Regions from separate parts of the Variovorax sp. genome, predicted to be linked through region 2. Evidence: riboswitches for the same ligand, from Rfam matches in the RefSeq annotation. Region 2 holds a riboswitch; the other holds the start of a gene.

Region 1 (9,991 bases), 2.9 Mb from region 2:
CGACCGGCTGGCCGAACGCATCCGCACCCGGCTGCTGCCGCCCGGCGCGCGCCTGCCCTCGGTGCGCGAATGCGCACGGCAACAGGGGGTGAGCCCCTATACAGTCGTCGCCGCCTACGACCAGCTGCTGGCGCAGGGGCTGGTCGAGGCCCGCCGGCAGCGCGGCTTCTACGTGCGCGACGCCGCCGCGTTGCAGGACGGCCGCCCGGGCAATGGCACGGACGCACCCGGCGCGAGCGGCGTGCCGGCGGCAATCGCCGTGCAGATGATGGCCTCGCGTGTGCCCGCCGACGCCAGTTCGCTGATCCGCAGCATGTTCCACCGCCCCAGCGACAAGCCGCAGCCGGGCATGGGCGTGTTCCCGCCCGACTGGATGGCGTCGACCTTCATGCCCACGGCCGTTCGGCGCATGACCAATACAGCCGCGCTGCAGGAGCTGTCGCTCCAGTACGGCGAGCCGGCCGGCGACATGAGCCTGCGGCGCAGCCTGTCGCAGAAGCTGGTGGGCATCAACGTGCCGGCCACGCCCGACCAGATCGTGACCACCATCGGCGCCACCCATGCGCTGGACATCGTGAGCCGCACGCTGCTGCGCGCGGGCGACCCGGTGATGGTCGAGGAGCCGGGATGGGCGCTCGAATTCGCGCGGCTCGAGGCGCTGGGCATGCGCATCCTGCCGGTGCCGCGCCGCGCCGACGGGCCCGACCTGGAAGTGATGGCGCAGTACTGCAAGCTGCACGGCCCCAAGCTGTTCGTGAGCGTGAGCGTGCTGCACAACCCGACCGGCTACAGCCTCACGCCGGGCAGCGCGCACCGCGTGCTCAAGCTGGCCAACGAGCACGACTTCCACATCGTCGAGGACGACACCTACAGCCACCTCGCCCCCGAACACGCCACCCGGCTCAGCGCTCTCGACGGGCTGCAGCGCACCATCTACGTGAGCGGCTTCGCCAAGATCCTGGCGCCCAACTGGCGCATCGGTTTCTTTGCCGCGCCGCCCGCGCTGAAAGAGCGGCTGCTCGAGACCAAGCTGCTGGCCACGCTGACCTCGCCCACGCTGTTCGAGCGGGCGCTGTCGTGGTGCATCGACCAGGGGCAGCTGCGCCGGCATTCGGAGCGCGTGCGCATCCGCCTCGACGGGGCGAGGGGGCGGGCGGTGAAGCTGGCCATGTCGCACGGCTGCACCTTCGCGTCGGAGCCGGCGGGGCTGTTCGGCTGGGTCGACACGGGCGTGGACACCGACGCGCTCACGCAGCGCATGCTCGACCAGGGCTACCTGCTGGCGCCGGGCTCGCTGTTCCATGCGCGCCGGCCGCCGAGCACCATGATGCGCATCAACTTTGCGACCTCGCAGGACGCGACGTTCTGGAAGGTTTTCAGCAAGGTTCGCGACGAACTCTGACGGCAGGTAAATCCCCGCGCCGGCCGGGCCGGACGGCAAGGGCTTGGAGTAAGCTGGGAACACAAGAAAACCCTCCCAGGAGACCCTCCGCATGAGCAACGCCAGCAAGCCCTTCGACTTCAGCCAGTTCGTCCCCGGATTCGACTTCCTGAAGAACCTCGCCGGCGGCGCCGCAGCGGGCACCGGCGCCGGTTCGGTGCCGGGGATTCCGAGCCTTGCGAGCTGGGTCGCGCCCACCCTGAGCGTGGAGGAAGTCGACAAACGCATCCAGGAGCTCAAGACGGTCCAGTACTGGCTCGAGCAGAACGGCCATGCGCTCAAGGCCACCATCCAGGCGCTCGAGGTGCAGAAGATGACGCTGTCGACGCTGCGCGGCATGAACGTGCGCATGGAAGACATCGCCAGCGCGTTCACCAAGCAGGCCGCGGCCGTGATGCCGGCGCCCGCACCAGCAGCCCCTGCCGCCGCGCCCGAGCCGGAGCCCGAAGAGATCGAGGAAGAAGACGAGCTGCCCGAGGAAGAGGAAGCGCCGACGCCCAAGAAGTCGCGCACGCGGCCGGCCGCCGCTAAATCGAAGGCCGCCGACGGCGCCGGCGTGGTCGACCCCATGCAGTGGTGGGGTTCCCTCACCGAGCAGTTCCAGCAGATCGCCAGCTCGGCGCTGCAGGACGCCGCGCAGCTGAAGGTGCCGGCCATGGCCCAGCCGCTGGCCGACGCGGTCGGCAAGGCGATGGGCGGCAAGCCGGCGGCAACCAAGGCCCGCAAGCCCGTTGCCGCGGCAAAGAAGGCGGCGGCTCCGGCCGCCAGGAAAAAGACGTCGACCGCCGCGCGCAAGCGAACCTCCAGCCGGCGCTGACGTCATACCCACATATTTTTGGAAAGAACGGGTTGGCACGCATCATGAAACTGTTTCCCTCCGGTCATGCCACCCATCCGCAATGGCGCATGGCGGCCGGCCTCGTGCTGGCCCAGTTGCGCGCACAGATGGCATTGCCCGACTACGCGTCGTCGCCGACGCTCGGGCTGCTCTACATCACCGACCACTACGCCGCCGAGGCGCAGGACATCCTCGACCACCTGAGCGCCGAACTGCCCGAGGTGACCGACTGGTCGGGCACCGTCGGCATCGGCGTGGCGGCCAACAACGCCGAATACTTCGACGAGCCCGGCATGACGCTCATGCTCTGCGCGCTGCCGAGCGACCAGTACCGCGTGTTCTCGGGCGTCGCGCCGCTGGGCAACTCCGAAATGAGCGGCTTTGAGGCCCATACCGCGCTGGTGCACGCCGATCCGGCCACGCCGGACCTGACCGAGCTGATCGCCGAGATGGCGGGCCGCACCGACACCGGCTACCTGTTCGGCGGGCTCTCGTCGGGCCGTGGCGGCGCGCTGCAGTTCGCGATCGGCGGTAACGGCAACATCCGCGGCCACGGGGCTGCGGGGGGCGTGTTTTCAGGCGGCCTGTCGGGCGTGGTGTTCGGTGACGGCGTGCGGCTGGTGTCGCGCGTCACGCAGGGCTGCCAGCCGCTGCGCTCGGGCGCGGTGCGCGAGAGAGAGATCACGGAGGCCGACGGCAACCTGTTGCTCAGGCTCGACGGCGAACCCGCGCTCGACGTGCTGCTGGCCGATCTGCAGGTGTCGCTGGAGCGGCCGCAGGAAGCCATCGACGCCGTGCGCAACACGCTGGTCGGTCTGGCCGACGCGGGCAGCGACGGCATCCGCCGCACCGGCGACCTGGGCGCCGACGTGCTGGTGCGCCACATCATCGGGCTCGACCCGACGCGGCGCGGCATCGCGATTGCCGACACGGCCGAAGCCGGCATGCGCCTGACCTTCTGCCGCCGCAATGCGCAGGCGGCGCGGTTGGACCTGATGCGTATCTGCGCCGAGATCCGTGAAGAGCTGGAGCCGGAAGAGCAGACGCTGGCCACCGCGCGCGCCGTGGCGGCGGGCGAGGCCGAGGCGGCGCCGCATCCGGCAAGGCGCATCGCGGGAGCGGTGTACGTGAGCTGTTCCGGGCGTGGCGGGCCGCATTTCGGCGCGCCGGGCGCCGAGTTGCAGATCGTGCGGCACGCGCTGGGCGACGTGCCGCTGGTCGGGTTCTTCGCCGCCGGGGAGATCGCGCGGCACCACCTGTATGGGTATACCGGGGTGCTGACGGTGTTCACGGCCAACGACTGACCGCCTTTCAGCCGCCGATCACGCCGGTTGCAGCACGCGCGGCTGCGGCGCCGGCATTCCCGTGAACGCGAAATCGACCTCCGGCGCCAGCCCGCTCACGATGCGCGCGATCGACTTGCCCGAGCCGCAGGCGTGCGTCCAGCCGAGCGTGCCGTGGCCGGTGTTCAGGAACAGGTTCGCGAGCTTGGTCTTGCCGATCAGCGGCACGTTGCTCGGCGTGGCGGGACGCAGGCCGGTCCAGAACTGGGCCTGCGTGGTGTCGCCGGCGCCGGGGAACAGCTCTTCGACGCGGCGCACGATGGCTTCGCAGCGCACGCGGTTCAGGTCGCGGTCGTAACCGTTGAGTTCGGCCGTGCCCGCGATGCGCAGGCGGTCGCCGGATTCCGAGGTGTAGCGCGAGAACACGAGCTTGAATTCGTCGTCGGTCAGCGAGACCTGGTGGGCTTTGGACGCGTCCTTGACGGGCAGCGTGACCGAATAGCCCTTGGCCGGATAGATCGGCAGGCGAATACCCAGCGGCGCCGCAAGCAGCGGGCTCAGCGAGCCCATCGCCATCACGAAGGCATCGCCGCGGATGCGCTGGAAGCGGCCTTCGACATCGGTGACCTCCACGTGATCGATGCTGCCGCCGGCCTCGCGCAGGGCGGTGACGGTGTGGCTCATCAGGAATTTCACGCCGGCTTCTGCCGCGAGCCGGGACAACTCGCGCGCGAAGCGGTTGGCATCGCCAGACTCGTCTTCGGCCGTGTAGGTCGCGCCAGCCAGCTTGGGGCGGATGTGGGCGAGGGCGGGCTCGATCTTCACGGCCTCGTCTGCCGAGATGACCTGGCGCTCGCAGCCCAGGGCGCGCATCTGCTCGGCGGGCGCGAGGGCGCCGTCGAACTCCTTCTGCGTCGTATAGAAATGGAGGATGCCCTGGGTGCGCTGGTCGTAGGCAATGCCGGTGTCGCGGCGCAACTGTTGCAACATCGAGCGGCTGTATGTGCCAAGACGCACGATCTGCTCGATGTTGTGGCGGGTGCGCGCCGGCGTGCATTCGCGCAGGAACTGCAGGCCCCATAGCCACTGGCGCATGTCGGCGCGGATGCGGAACAGCAGCGGGGCATCTTCCTTGCCCAGCCACTGCAGCACCTTGAGAGGCGCGCTGGGGTTGGCCCAGGGTTCGGCATGGCTGACGGAGATCTGCCCGCCGTTGGCGAAGCTGGTTTCGGCGGCCGGGGTGGCCTGCCGGTCGATCACGGTCACTTCGTGGCCGAGTTGCTGGAGGTAGTAAGCCGAGGTCACGCCGAGCAGGCCGGCGCCAAGAACGATCACGCGCATTTCAAGTACCTTTGAGGTGCTGCGCTTGAACGGCGGGCGATGGTGAATACTATTGAATTAATAGCAAGCAACCGGACGACCGCTGTCCAAGTTGCCGCTCCCCCTGTCCTCGGTACCTGAGAGATTCATTCGTTGCGCCATTGCAACGAATTTGCTCCTTCGGTGCGCCACGTGAAGTGGCGTCTCTCCAGACGGCGTTTCAGTTGATGCAGTACTGACCCCTTGCCGAAATACAAGACTTCGTCGGGCCGACCTGAGCGTTTATGGGAGTTTGCGCCTTCGGTAGGGCCACCGGGGTGGCCCGCTCTCCTGCGGTATCGCGAACGATTGTAAACACGGCGAGGGAAGAACGGTAACGTCTTGTGTTTCCGTCAATTGGCCCAATGGGATAATCGAACGTTAAGGTTCATTGCGACACGGCGATGACTTTCAACATTCAGGGGACCCCATGATCTTGGTTACCGGCGGCGCTGGCTTCATTGGCGCCAATTTCGTACTCGACTGGATCGCTACCAGCGACGAGCCTGTCGTGAACCTCGACAAGCTGACCTACGCCGGCAACCTCGAGACGCTCGCGTCGCTCAAGAACAACCCGAAGCACATCTTCGTGCAGGGCGACATCGGCGACAGCGCCCTGGTCGACCGCCTGCTGGCTGAGCACAAGCCGCGTGCCGTGGTCAACTTTGCCGCCGAGTCGCATGTGGACCGCTCGATCCACGGTCCCGAAGACTTCGTGCAGACCAACGTGCTCGGCACCTTCCGCCTGCTCGAATCCGTGCGTGGCCACTGGAGCGCGCTGCCAGCCGATCAGAAAGCCGCTTTCCGCTTCCTGCACGTATCGACCGACGAGGTCTACGGCTCGCTCTCCAAGACCGACCCGGCCTTCACCGAAGAGAACAAGTACGAGCCCAACAGCCCCTACTCGGCCAGCAAGGCCGCCAGCGATCATCTCGTGCGCGCCTGGCACCACACCTACGGCCTGCCGGTGCTCACCACCAACTGCTCCAACAACTACGGCCCGTTCCACTTCCCCGAGAAGCTCATCCCGCTGATGATCGTCAACGCGCTCGCTGGCAAGCCGCTGCCTGTGTACGGCGACGGCATGCAGGTGCGCGACTGGCTCTACGTGAAGGACCACTGCAGCGCCATCCGCCGCGTGCTCGAGGCCGGCAAACTGGGCGAGACCTACAACGTGGGCGGCTGGAACGAGAAGCCGAACATCGAGATCGTCAATACCGTGTGCGCGCTGCTGGACGAGCTGCGCCCCAAGGCCGACGGCAAGCCCTACAAGGAACAGATCACCTACGTCACCGACCGCCCCGGCCACGACCGCCGCTACGCCATCGACGCGCGCAAACTCGAAGCAGAGCTCGGCTGGAAGCCTGCCGAGACCTTCGACACCGGCATTCGCAAGACCGTCGAGTGGTACCTCGCGAACAGCGAATGGGTGCGCAACGTGCAAAGCGGCGCCTACCGCGAGTGGGTGGAAAAGCAGTACGACGCAAAGGCCACGGCATGAAGCTGCTGCTGCTGGGCAAGGGCGGCCAAGTCGGCTGGGAACTGCAGCGCAGCCTCGCGCCGCTAGGTAATTTGTTGGCACTCGGTTCCGACAGCACCGACTTCCCAGCGGATTTCGACCGTCCTGATCAGCTTGCGGAAACCGTGCTGAGGGTGCGTCCGGACGTTATCGTCAATGCCGCGGCGCACACCGCAGTAGACAAAGCCGAGAGCGAACCCGAATTCGCGCGCAAGCTCAACGCCACGTCGCCCGGCGTGGTGGCCGAAGCCGCCCAGCAGATCGGCGCGCTGATGGTGCACTACTCGACCGACTATGTCTTCGACGGCAGCGGCAGCAAGCCCTGGAAGGAAGACGACGCGACCGGCCCGCTCAGCGTCTACGGTCAGACCAAGCTCGAAGGCGAGCAGTTGGTGGCGCAGCACTGCCCGCGCCACCTGATCTTCCGCACAAGCTGGGTGTACGCGGCACGCGGCGGCAACTTTGCCAAGACCATGCTGCGCCTGGCCAAGGAGCGCGACAAGCTGACCGTCATCGACGACCAATTCGGTGCGCCCACAGGTGCCGAGTTGCTGGCCGACGTGACGGCCCATGCCATCCGCGCCACGCTGCAGGATCCGGCCAAGGCCGGGCTCTATCACGCGATTGCGGGCGGTGAAACGACATGGCACGGCTATGCGCGCTTCGTGCTCGAAATGGCGCAGCAGGCCGGTGTCGAGCTCAAGGCCGGCCCGCAGGCTGTCGAGGCCGTGCCGACCAGCGCCTTCCCGACCCCGGCGAAGCGCCCGCACAACTCGCGTCTGGATACCACCAAGCTGCAGACCACTTTCGGCCTGCGCCTGCCGCCTTGGCAGGAAGGCGTTGCGCGCATGCTGCGCGAGACGCTCTGAGAAGCGAATACACACCAAAGAAAAGAATGACCACGACAACTCAACGCAAAGGCATCATCCTGGCCGGTGGATCGGGCACCCGCCTGCACCCGGCCACGCTGGCCATGAGCAAGCAACTCCTGCCGGTGTACGACAAGCCGATGATCTACTACCCGCTCAGCACCCTGATGCTGGGCGGCATGCGCGACATTTTGATCATCAGCACGCCGCAGGACACGCCGCGGTTCCAGCAACTGTTGGGTGATGGCAGCCAGTGGGGCATCAATCTGCAATACGCAGTGCAGCCGAGTCCGGATGGGCTGGCGCAGGCTTTCATCATTGGTGAGAAGTTCGTAGGGAATTCGCCCAGTGCGCTGGTGTTGGGGGACAACATCTTTTATGGGCATGACCTGGCACATCTGCTCGGCGGTGCTGATGCGAAGAACTCTGGTGCCACCGTCTTTGCTTATCACGTGCACGACCCCGAGCGGTATGGAGTGGTGGCATTCGACGCCAAGGGCAAGGCCAGCAGCATCGAAGAAAAGCCGCTGAAGCCGAAGAGTAGCTATGCGGTGACGGGCCTCTACTTCTATGACAACCAAGTCGTGGACATCGCGAAGGCGGTGAAGCCGAGCGCGCGCGGGGAACTGGAAATCACGGCTGTAAATCAGGCGTACCTAGACCTCGACCAGCTCAATGTGCAGATCATGCAGCGCGGCTACGCGTGGCTGGATACTGGCACGCACGAGAGCCTGCTTGAAGCGGGCCAATTCATTGCGACGCTTGAGCATCGCCAAGGGCTGAAGATTGCCTGCCCGGAAGAAATCGCTTGGCGCAACGGATTTATCGATCGCGATCAGTTGGCCAAGCTTGCCGCGCCGCTGCAAAAGAATGGTTACGGCAAATACCTAAACCACCTGCTCGCCGAGGAGGTTCGCTCATGAATGTGGTCAAAACCGCCATTCCAGAGGTGCTGATCATAGAACCGAAAGTATTCGGCGACGCGCGTGGTTTCTTTTTCGAGAGCTTCAACCAGCGCGCATTTGACGAGGCGGTTGGCAAGAAGTTTGAATTCGTTCAAGACAACCATTCCAGATCTTCGCGCGGCGTGCTCCGTGGCTTGCACTACCAGATTCAGAATGCACAAGGCAAGCTGGTGCGGGTGGCGCGGGGGGCGGTCTTTGACGTGGCTGTAGACATCAGGCGCTCGTCGCCGACGTTTGGCCGTTGGGTTGGTACCGAACTCAACGAAGAGAACCAAAGGCAGCTGTGGATCCCGCCAGGCTTCGCCCACGGCTTCTTCGTGTTAACCGAAAGTGCGGACTTCTTATACAAGACTACTGACTACTACTCTCCTGAGTATGAAAGGTGTATTGCTTGGAATGACGTCGATTTGAACATCAAATGGCCAGATATCGGCATATCACCTCAGCTGTCAAAAAAGGACAGCGAGGGTCTTTTTCTGAAGCAGGCGAATACTTTCGCTTAAAAAATGGGATTCTTGCTTTTCAAACTAAGGTCTCATGCTTGATGTCACGCTGTTTTTAAGTTCACTGTAGTCGAAGTCGTGTGTTAGGCATGAAAGCGTGGAAATAATGAATGCATTTGAAATTCTGCAGCTTATGGTCGCTGGAAGTAGATGATGAATGTCAAGGATGTGCTGGCCCGAGTTGTTCGATATGTGAGTGAATATCGAGCCGCCAAGCTCGTAAAAAATTCAGGTTTCTTTGACAAGGATTGGTATGCTGGTCAGAACCCTGATGTTCCAGTCCAAAATGCTTTGTCCCACTTTATTCGCTTCGGAGGAAATGAGGGAAGATCTCCAAGCGAAAAATTCGACTCAGCATGGTATTTGAAAAAATATGGCGATGTGGCGATCAGCGGTACAAATCCTCTCGTCCATTATCTCCGTTGGGGAAGCCGCGAAGGTCGTGAAACAACCGGCACCGACTCAGATGCCGAAGGCGCGCCGATTCCTTCCCTCGGCAGCGACCCGCCGACAGAACAAGAGGTGCGGGATGTTGAAATACTTCGCGGCACGGATCTATTCAATCCCGAGTGGTATTTAAAAACCTATCCTCATCTAGAAGGTCAGGACCCTTATCTACACTTCCTCAGGCACGGCGGATTTGAAGGGCTTAAAGCGAGCGAAGAATTTGATTGTGCATGGTACAGAGATATATATCCTGATGTTGTTCTGCACAACGTGCATCCCTTGCTTCATTACCTCGAGCATGGAATTAATGAGGGCCGCTTCAAGGGCATGAATCCAAGCATTTCGGAGGTTGTGAAAAAGACTGTTGCAGATCTGATGGTTCTCGATCCCGAAATCGAAGCATGCCACCCTTTGCATGGTAAACACCTGAGGTTGCGACCGAATTTCAGCATTCCCTCTGATGAGGTGGGCGTTGCATGGCGCCGCATTTTTGATGATCTTCCAGGTGAGATTGAGCATATCGTTTTTATGCCTTGGCTGGTTAAGGGGGGGGCCGATCTAGCTGGTGTGAATATGATTCGCGCCGCCCAGGAAAAACTAAGTGTCAAAGCTGTGCTTCTGGTATTGACTGATCATGCAAATGTGGATGCCTTCGATTGGTTGCCCGAGGGAACGCAAGTACTGGTTCTTTCCGATTACGATAGAAAACTAAGTCCGAAACACAGGCAGCGCATTGTTGAGGCGCTCATATTTTCTGTTCAACCCGC
Region 2 (9,991 bases):
GAAAGAAGCGATCGAATGAACAAGCGCCGACTCGGGTTGCTCACCGGCACCCATGCCGTCAATGACCTCTACCAGGGGCTCGTGCCCGCACTGCTGCCGTTCATGGTGCTGGAACGCGGCTACAGCTACACAGCCGTGGCGGGCCTGATGCTCGCGGCCACCGGGCTGTCGAGCGTGGTGCAGCCGCTGTTCGGCCTGTACGCCGACCGCCATCCGCGCAGCTGGCTGGTGCCCACCGGCTTCATGGTGGCGGCGCTGGGCGTGGTGCTGGCAGGCTTGAGCCACAGCTACCTGCTGACCTGGATCGCGATGGTGCTGTGCGGGCTGGGCATCGCGGCCTACCACCCGCCCGCCACTGTGGCAGCGCGCGCGGCCGGCGGCGCGTCGCAAAAGGCGATGAGCGTGTTCTCGGTGGGCGGGACCATCGGCGCGTCGTTCGCGCCGGTGCTGGCTGCCACCGTGGTGAGCGGCGCCAGCCTGTCGCGCAGCTACCTGCTGGGCGTGTCCGCGCTGGCGATGGGCATCGTGTGGATGATCGCGAATGCCGGCAGCGGCGCGGCCTCGGCCGCCACGGCAGCCGCTGCGCGCAAGGCGGGCGGCGAGGTGCTGAAGCCGCACAACGACTGGCGCGCCTTCAGCCTGCTGGTCGCGACCATCGTCGGCTGGTCGATCCCGTATGTCACCGTGCTGTCGATGCTGTCGCTGCGCATCACGCGCGACCTGCACGGCACCGCCTTCCAGGGCGCCGCGGCGCTGACCTCGTTCACCGCTGCGGGCGCTGTCGGCACGCTGCTCGGCGGCTGGCTGGGCGACCGCATCGGCCGCATGGGCACGATCCGCGCCGGCTACCTGCTCGCGCTGCCGTCGCTCGCGGGCCTGGTGCTCGCGCCGGACGCCGGCTGGGCGCTCGCCTGCACCGCGTTGCTCGGCATGTGCATGTTCCTGCCCTTCGCAGCGCAGGTGACGCTGGCGCAGGACTATCTGCCGCGCAACCCGGCCACGGCCAGCGGCATCACGCTGGGACTGGCGCTGTCGGTGGGCGGACTGGTGTCGCCGCTGTTCGGCATGCTGTCGGATGCGCGCGGCCTCGGCGTCACGCTCACGACGGTGCTGTGCGTGCTCTGCGTCGCGACGGTGCTGGCCTTGAGGCTGCGCAACCGGTCGATGCAGGCGGTGCCGGCCGAGGTGGAGGGCGCGGCCGCCTGAGCACCGCGGGCACGTTCGTTCACTGCCAGAATCGGCGTCGGATTCGACGCCTATAACTGACAAAGAGGGAACTGCGCCATGAACCGATCCTTGACGACCTGCCTGCTCGCCGGTGGACTGCTGCTGACCACGGCCGCATTCGGCGCGTCGCCGGCCGCGCCGGCCACGCCGTCCGCCACCGAGGCAGCGGTACCCGCTCCCACGGTCGGCATCGCCGAAGTCGAGGCTGCCGTACGCGCCTGGGCCGCGGCCTGGTCGGCCCGCGACGCGGACCGCTACCTCGCCGCCTACGCGCCCGACTTCACGCCGCCGCGCAACCAGGACCGCAAGCGCTGGGAGACCGACCGGCGCGCGCGCATCGCGGACAAGTCGAGCATCAGCGTGGGCATCGAAGACCTCGTCATCAGCGTCAACGGACAGTCCGCGAGCGCCAGGTTCAAGCAGGTCTACCGCGCCGACAAGTTGAAGGAGACGGGCCGCAAGACGCTGGAGCTGCAGCGCGTGGGCAACCAGTGGCTGATCCGCAAGGAAAGCGCGGGCGGCTGAAGGCTCACAGCCCCAGCTTCGTCAGGGCCCAGGCCACGGTGCCCAGCTGCACCACGTTGAGCGCCATCCCGGCAATGTGAAGCTGGCGGAACCGGCGGGCCGAAACGTCGACCGCCGGGATCGTGCCGCGCAGCAGGTCCATGCGCGGAATGATCAGCCAGCAGCGCAGCGAGAAGGCCAGGCCAGCGATGAAGGCCATGCCCACGGCAAAGACCGCCCGGCCGGACCAGGCGTAGCAAAGCGCCGCCGCGCTGCCCGTCAGCATCATCGCGAGGTAATACACGTTGAACAGGCCACGGATGAAGCGCGAGTCCAGCGGCGTGTCGTGCTTGAGGATCAGCAGCGGCAGCGAGCCCATCATGAAAAAGCCCATCCAGACGAGCAGCAGGACTGTCGCCATGAGTGCAAAGACGATGGGAAGCATGTGGTGGGCCCCTCCGCGGTGCCGGAGCATACCGCCGGGCGAGGCCGTGACGGTAGCGGGAAATCGTGTGGGGAAACTGCCATTTCCGTAAGCGAAAAGGGTTCATGAAGATGTCACCGCTTGCAACGATGCTGCTGCCCTCGATCTCCGAAAGCTGTGGCTGCCATGTTTCCCACCAAGACCGACAAGGCGCGCGACGAACTCCAGGGCGGACAGCGCACGCTCAGCCAGCGTGAACGCGCACTGCTGCTCATGGCCGACGGGCGGCGCTCGCTGACCGACTTCAGCCCGCTGTTCAGCACCCGCGACGAAGCCGAGCAGGCCATCCAGACACTGGTGCAGCGCGGCTATCTGCAAACCCCGAACGTCGCGGTTGCCCCCCAAGCCGCGCCCCCTGCCCCGGCGCCCGCCCAGCCCGCACCGATCCCCGCTACCGAGCCGATCCAGATCGCCACCTCGGCCGACACCTTCGACGGCAAGCGCTCCCTGGCCACCACGCGCATGTTCCTGTTCGACATCTGCGAGCGCATGTTCGTGCGCCGCGATCCCAAGTTCGCACTGCAGATGCGCGACGCCCTGCGCGAAGCCCGCGACCGCGAGGCCATGCTGACCATCGCCGCGTTGATGCTCAGCGAAATAGAGAAAGCCGCCGGCCCCGAGCGCGCCGAGTCGCTGCGCGAGCGGATCGACAAGCTGCTGCCGCCGGCTGAAGTCGTGCACTGACTGGAACCGCGCACTCGCCCCGAACGCCGCCGCGCATCAACTACACTCAGCAGAGTCAGGAGAGAGCCCCGCAAGCCGGGGCCGCCGAAGGCGCAGGGGTTTCCCGAACGCTCAGGCAAAAGGACTGACAAGGCGCCGGCGAACACCGGCGTTTCCTTGCTGGAGAGAGGCCGCCGTACCGCAAACGGCGCAGCGGCCCACCGAAGGAGCAAACCCCGATCGTGGGGCGAATCTCTCAGGTAAAGCGGACAGCAGGGGTGGCCCATGGCTTGCGTCATGGATTTTGTCTGCCCCTTTGGAGTGCCCCGTGGCCGCTTCCTCCGCACCCGCTACCGAACTTCTCAAGACGCCGCTGCACGACCTTCACGTGGAGCTCGGCGCCCGCATGGTGCCTTTCGCCGGCTATTCCATGCCGGTGCAGTACCCCGCCGGCCTCATGGCCGAGCACAAGCACACGCGCGACGCGGCCGGCCTGTTCGACATCTCCCACATGGGCCAGCTGCGCCTCGTCGGCCCCGACGCCGCGGCCGCCTTCGAAACCCTGATGCCCGTCGACGTGATCGACCTGCCCGCCGGCAAGCAGCGCTACGGCCTGCTGCTGAACGACGAAGGCGGCATCCTCGACGACCTGATGTTCTTCAACGAAGGCCACGGCTCGCTCTTCGTGATCGTCAACGGCGCCTGCAAGGCGGCCGACATCGCCCACATCCAGCAGAAGATCGGCGCCCGCTGCGAAGTGCAGCCCTTGCCCGACCACGCCCTGCTCGCGCTGCAGGGCCCACAGGCCGCGGCCACGCTGGCGCGCCTGTCGCCCGGCATCGAGCGCTTCGTGTTCATGACCGGCGGCGCGGTGCAGATCGGCGGCCTTCCCGCCTTCGTCACGCGCAGCGGCTACACCGGCGAAGACGGCTTCGAGATCTCGGTGGCCGCCAAGGATGCCGAAACACTTGCCCGCCTGCTGCTGGCCCAGCCCGAGGTCAAGCCCATCGGCCTGGGCGCGCGCAATTCGCTGCGGCTCGAGGCCGGCCTGTGCCTCTACGGCAACGACATCGACACCACCACCACGCCGGTCGAGGCCTCGCTCAACTGGGCGATGCAGAAGGTGCGCCGCGCGGGCGGCGCGCGCGAAGGCGGCTTCCCCGGCGCCGCGAAGATCCTCGCGCAGCTTGCCGCCGCCACGGCGGGCACCGCCGGCCACACCGACCACGACACGCTGAAGCGCAAGCGCGTGGGCCTCGTGGCGCTCGAGCGCATTCCTGTGCGCGACGGCACGGTGCTGCAGTCATTCGAAGGCCAGGACATCGGCATCGTCACCAGCGGGCTGCTCGGCCCCACGGCCGACCGCTGCATCGCCATGGGCTACGTGGCCACCGCCTTCGCCGCGCCCGGCACCCGCGTGCAGGCCATCGTGCGCGGCAAGCCGGTGCCCATGGAAGTCTCGACCATGCCTTTCGTGCCGACCCGCTATTACCGCGGCTGAACGCGGCAGACCCGGCTAGGCTCTGCACCCCGATTCATTTTTTCCACGAGGAGTTTTCTCATGAGCATCAAGTACACCAAGGACCACGAATGGGTGTCGGCCGAAGGCGACGCGGCCACCGTCGGCATCACCGTGCATGCGCAGGACGCGCTGGGCGACGTGGTGTTCGTCGACCTGCCCGAAGTCGGCAAGACCTTCGCGCAAGGCGAAGTTGCCGGCGTCGTCGAGTCGGTCAAGGCCGCCGCCGACGTGTTCATGCCCGTGTCGGGCGAGATCACCGAAGTCAACGAAGCCCTGCGCGCCGACCCGTCGCTGGCCAACAGCGACCCGCTGGCCGCCGGCTGGTTCTTCAAGGTCAAGCTGAGCGAGCCCGCGCAGCTCGACGCCCTGCTGGACGCCGCCAGCTACGACAAGTTCGCGGCCGAATCCTGATCGCCTGATTCTTCTTCCGAGCCCCCTTCCTCCCGAGCCCTCACCGCCATGCCGATTCCCGCCCTTCCCTCTTTGCAAGAACTAGAGAACGCCGAAGAATTTCTCGCCCGCCACATCGGCATCGATGCGGCGGACGAGGCGCGCATGCTGCCGGTGATCGGCTCGGAAACGCGCTCGGAGCTCATCGACGGCATCGTGCCCGCGGCCATCCGCCGCGCGCGGCCGATGCGGCTGCCGGCCCCCGTGACCGAAGCCGACGCGCTGGCCGAGCTGAAGGCGATGGCGTCGAAGAACAAGGTGTTCAAGAACTTCATCGGCCAGGGCTACTACGGCACGCACACGCCGGGCGTCATCCTGCGCAACATCCTCGAGAACCCCGCCTGGTACACCGCTTACACGCCCTACCAGGCCGAGATCTCGCAGGGCCGCATGGAAGCCCTGCTCAACTTCCAGACGATGGTGTGCGACCTCACGGGCATGGCCATCGCCAATGCATCGATGCTCGACGAAGCCACGGCGGCAGCCGAAGCCATGACGCTCGCCAAGCGCAGCGTGAAAAGCAAGAGCAACGTGTTCCTGGTGTCGGGCGACTGCCATCCGCAGACCATCGAGGTCATCAAGACGCGCGCCGCGCCGCTGGGCATCGAAGTGAAGGTGAGCACGGTGTCGGAAACGCTGCCGCACCTGATGGTGAGCGGCGCCTTCTTCGGCGTGCTCGCGCAGTACCCCGCCACCACCGGCCACGTGCACGACCTGCGCCCGCTCGCGGGCCATGCGCACCAGTGCGACGCCGCCTTCATCGTGGCGGCCGACCTGCTGGCGCTGACGCTGCTGGTCGCGCCGGGCGAGTTCGACGCCGACATCGTCTGCGGCACCACGCAGCGCTTCGGCATGCCGCTGTGCAACGGCGGCCCGCACGCCGCCTACCTGGCCTGCCGCGACGAGTTCAAGCGCTCGCTGCCGGGCCGCCTGGTGGGCGTGAGCGTCGACACGCACGGCCAGCCCGCCTACCGCCTGGCGCTGCAGACGCGCGAGCAGCACATCCGCCGCGAGAAGGCCACCTCCAACATCTGCACCGCCCAGGTGCTGCCGGCCGTGGTGGCCAGCATGTACGCCGTGTACCACGGGCCAGACGGCCTCACCCGCATCGCGCAGCGCGTGGCGGCGCTCACCGCCATCCTGTCGACGGGCCTTTCGCAGATGGGCCGCGAGCCGGTCAACACCACCGCCTTCGATTCGCTGACCATCCGCACCGGCGACGACACGCCCGCCATCATCGAGCGTGCACAGGCAGCCGGCGTCAACCTGCGCCAGCGCCTGCAGCAGCACCTGGGCATCTCGCTCGACGAGACCACCACGCGTGCCGACGTCGAGACGCTGTGGGCCCTGTTCGCGCCCGCCGGCAAGCCGCTGCCGCGCTTCGACGACCTGGCAGCGAACACCACGCCGCTGATCCCCGAAGACCTGCGCCGCGCCAGCGCCTTCCTCACGCATCCGGTGTTCAACACCCACAAGAGCGAGACCGCCATGCTGCGCTACATCCGCAGCCTGTCGGACAAGGACCTGGCGCTCGACCGCAGCATGATCCCGCTGGGCAGCTGCACCATGAAGCTCAACGCGACCAGCGAGATGATCCCCATCACCTGGCCCGAGTTCGCCAACATCCATCCCTTCGCACCTGCGGACCAGCAGCTCGGCTATGCCCAGCTCGATGCGCAGCTGCGCGCCTGGCTGTGCGAAGCCACCGGCTACGCTGGCATCAGCCTGCAGCCCAACGCGGGTTCGCAGGGCGAGTACGCAGGCCTGCTGGCCATCAAGTCCTTCCATGAAGCCAAGGGCCAGGGCCACCGCAACATCTGTCTGATTCCGTCTTCCGCGCACGGCACCAATCCCGCGAGCGCGCAGATGGTGGGCCTGCAGGTGGTGGTGACGGCCTGCGACGCGCAAGGCAACGTCGACATGGACGACCTGAAGCGCGCCTGCGAAAAGCACAGCGCCAACCTGGCCGCGGTGATGATCACCTATCCCAGCACGCACGGCGTGTTCGAAACCCGCGTGAAGGAGCTCTGCGAGCTGGTGCATGCGCACGGCGGCCGCGTGTACGTGGACGGCGCCAACATGAACGCGCTGGTCGGCGTGGCCGCGCCGGGCGAGTTCGGCGGCGACGTGAGCCACCTGAACCTGCACAAGACTTTCTGCATTCCGCACGGCGGCGGCGGCCCGGGCGTGGGTCCGGTCTGCGTGGTCGAAGACCTGGTGCCGTACCTGCCGGGCCATGTGACGGCCGGCGTGCCGTCGCACGGCGTGGGTGCCGTGTCCGCGGCCCCGCTGGGCAACGCGGCCGTGCTGCCGATCAGCTGGATGTACTGCCGCATGATGGGCGCCAAGGGCCTGCAGGCCGCGACGGAGACGGCCATCCTGAGCGCCAACTACATCAGCGCGCGCCTGAAGGACCACTACCCCACGCTGTACGCGAGCCCCAATGGTCACGTCGCGCACGAGTGCATCCTCGACCTGCGCCCGCTGAAGGACACCAGCGGCGTCACCGCCGAAGACGTGGCCAAGCGCCTAATCGACTACGGCTTCCACGCGCCCACGCTGAGCTTCCCGGTGCCCGGCACGCTGATGGTGGAGCCGACCGAGAGCGAGCCGCTGGCCGAGCTCGACCGCTTCATCGACGCGATGATCGCCATTCGCGGCGAAATCCGCCGCATCGAGGAAGGCGTCTGGCCGAAGGAAGACAACCCTCTCAAGCACGCGCCGCACACCGCTGCGAGCCTGCTTGGCACCGAATGGAGCCACCCGTACTCGCGCGAACTCGGCGCGTTCCCGCTGGCCACGCTCAAGAACGCCAAGTACTGGCCGCCCATCGGCCGCGTCGACAACGTCTACGGCGACCGCAACCTGTTCTGCAGCTGCGTGCCCGTGGGCGACTACCAGGAAACCGAAGAGGCCTGAGCCTCGCCAGCCGGACCGGCCGGGCCGGCCGGTCTATTGCGGCTGGCTACTGCGACTTCTTCTTCGCGATGTCGGCGGTCGCGATCTGCTGACGCAGCCCGCGCAGGCTGGCCTTCATCTTGCGCTCGTTCTCCGGCCCCATTCGCACCATGATCTTCTGGCCGGAGCTCGCTTTCTCCAGCTCCTGGTCGACGTACTCGTAGCGCACCCAGGGGCGCTGCGAAGGCACGTCGCCCTTCACCTCGACCAGCCGCACCTGCACCGGGCCCTTGGGCTCGGGCGCCTGCAGCAGGTTGTCGATCACCGCGATGAGCCGGTCGTTGAAGTAGCGCCCCGGGTAGCCCAGCTCTTCATAGGCCTGCTGGAACAGCGGATAGAGCCTGGCGTACACCGCCGCGGCCTTGGCCGGATCGACCGATTGCACCAGCAGCACGAAGCCGTTGTAGCGCGCCGCGTTGTTGGCGGAAATGGTCTGCGCCTCGCCCTGCCCCTCGGTGATGAAGCGCTGGCCCGTGGGCTGCACCGGCCATGCGCTGGCGGGCGCCTGCTCGCGCGCGAGGTTGTCGACCGTGGCCACGAAGCGCCGCACGATGCCGTCGGAACGCAGGAAGCTCTCGGCGTTCTTCGCGCCCAGCAGATCGGCCAGTGCCTTCATCACGCGCGAATCGGAATCGGCGAGCTTGGGCAGCGCGGCGTCAGGCGGCGCGAGCGCATCCACGGGGTTCTGCGGGCCGGTGGGCTCGGCACGGGCGGGGGGTGGAGGCGGTGGTGCATCGGCGGGCGCCGCGGCCACGGGCGCGGGCTCCGGCGGCTTTTGCTGTTGCTGGTACCAGCGCCAGCCGAAGAAGGCGGCCGCCAGCAGCACCAGCACGATGACGATGATCGTGCCCACGGGCGTTTCACGGCGGGGGCGGAATTCGGGCGCGTCGCGCGTGTCGCGGATGTCGCTTTCAGGCATGGGTCGGTTTCCTTTGGCTGGCGTGGAAGGCACAGGGAGACGAAGGCTATGGTGCACCAATAAGGGCACCGCCGCGTCCGCATCGTCCCCATCGTCGTAACGCCCTGTGACGTGCCGACCCGGCAGAAGTTCAGTCAGTCTGCGAGCCGCACCACATGCGCTTGCCGCGGGTCGACCCTGCCAGCGTGCAGGTCGGCGATCACCGCCTGCGCATGCGCGAAGCCTTCACCCTGCGCCAGCGCCATCCAGCGGTTGCCGGGGCGGCTGATCTCGGCAATGAACCGGCCCTGCGCCTCGTTGAAACGGCGGTTGACCTCCTGCGGACCCCAGTCGGCATTTCGCTTGCGGATCTGCACCGGCGCGAAATAGAGCTGCGGCGTGGGTCCGGGCAGCGACGTGGTATCGCCGAGGAACTCGGTCTTCTGCGCCGATCCCGCATAGCAGTCGTAGACCAGCGATTCGCCGAAGTGGTGGTGCACCGTCGTGCGCAGTTCGTCGTTGCCCGAGAAGTCGACATACAGCGTGGGCACGTCGGACGGCAGCGTGGCGATCTCTTCATAGGCCAGCGTGCGGTCGTAGCAGCCAAGGCCTTCCACGAAGGCGCGATTGCCGTTGGACGTGGCGGCAATCAGCGTCAGCCCTTCACGCTTGCCCAGGCAGAAGGCCGTGCCGAACGCGGTCTTGCTCGACGCGCTCGACACCACCACCTGCTTCGCGCCGAAGAAGCCGTTGTCTTCCAGGAAGTCGGCCAGCATGAAAGAAGTGATGAACAGCGGACGCACCAGCATCTGGTAGTCCTCCAGCGCGGCAACGTAGCCCGCGTCGTTGCTGCAGCGCATGTACTGGTTGTAGGCCGACACCAGTTCGCTGCGGTGCGAGGCGCCGTCGTAGAAGCCGCGCGGCGTCACGCGCACCGGCTGCATGCGCAGGTGGCTCGCGATCGGGAAGTAGCCGTAGAAGCGCTCGCCCACCGCCACGCCCTCCACGTTCGAGGCGGCCACGTCGGCGAAGCCCCAGGCCGGCATGTGGCCCCAGTCGCCATCGCCGGTCGGAAAGAACTGCCAATACTTCATGACCGCGTCGCCGAAGGCCGCGTAGGTGATGTTGTTGGTGGTCAGCGAGAAGCGGCCGATCTTCATCAGCACCTCGCCGGGTTGCAATGCGCCGGTGTCCTCCGTGGTCACGACACGGGTAGTGCCGAGTGCGTTCTTGCGCGTCTGGAGGCGGGTTAAAGTGAATGCGTTGTTCATTCGCAAACTGTATG

The links. Region 2 has a riboswitch for glycine ahead of gcvT (glycine cleavage system aminomethyltransferase GcvT). Riboswitches for the same ligand answer to the same signal wherever they lie in the genome.
Region 1: another riboswitch for glycine. It lies ahead of ACQY8B_RS20540 (D-amino acid dehydrogenase); the one in region 2 lies ahead of gcvT (glycine cleavage system aminomethyltransferase GcvT).

Annotation. Positions count from the first base shown of each region.
Region 1 is NZ_OZ257247.1:4,363,284-4,373,274, reverse strand. Features, by position in the region: gene ACQY8B_RS20555 (PLP-dependent aminotransferase family protein) at 1-1,402, shown strand, start outside; gene ACQY8B_RS20550 (PhaM family polyhydroxyalkanoate granule multifunctional regulatory protein) at 1,494-2,258, shown strand; gene ACQY8B_RS20545 (FIST signal transduction protein) at 2,303-3,583, shown strand; gene ACQY8B_RS20540 (D-amino acid dehydrogenase) at 3,602-4,903, opposite strand; glycine riboswitch at 4,997-5,104, opposite strand; glycine riboswitch at 5,122-5,225, opposite strand; gene rfbB (dTDP-glucose 4,6-dehydratase) at 5,352-6,422, shown strand; gene rfbD (dTDP-4-dehydrorhamnose reductase) at 6,419-7,309, shown strand; gene rfbA (glucose-1-phosphate thymidylyltransferase RfbA) at 7,336-8,232, shown strand; gene rfbC (dTDP-4-dehydrorhamnose 3,5-epimerase) at 8,229-8,777, shown strand; gene ACQY8B_RS20515 (glycosyltransferase family 4 protein) at 8,928-9,991, shown strand, end outside.
Region 2 is NZ_OZ257247.1:1,435,375-1,445,365, reverse strand. Features, by position in the region: gene ACQY8B_RS07050 (MFS transporter) at 16-1,206, shown strand; gene ACQY8B_RS07045 (L,D-transpeptidase Cds6 family protein) at 1,285-1,752, shown strand; gene ACQY8B_RS07040 (hypothetical protein) at 1,757-2,176, opposite strand; gene ACQY8B_RS07035 (hypothetical protein) at 2,342-2,899, shown strand; glycine riboswitch at 2,946-3,036, shown strand; glycine riboswitch at 3,049-3,161, shown strand; gene gcvT (glycine cleavage system aminomethyltransferase GcvT) at 3,207-4,379, shown strand; gene gcvH (glycine cleavage system protein GcvH) at 4,440-4,811, shown strand; gene gcvP (aminomethyl-transferring glycine dehydrogenase) at 4,860-7,769, shown strand; gene ACQY8B_RS07015 (DUF3014 domain-containing protein) at 7,816-8,727, opposite strand; gene ACQY8B_RS07010 (DUF2855 family protein) at 8,862-9,977, opposite strand.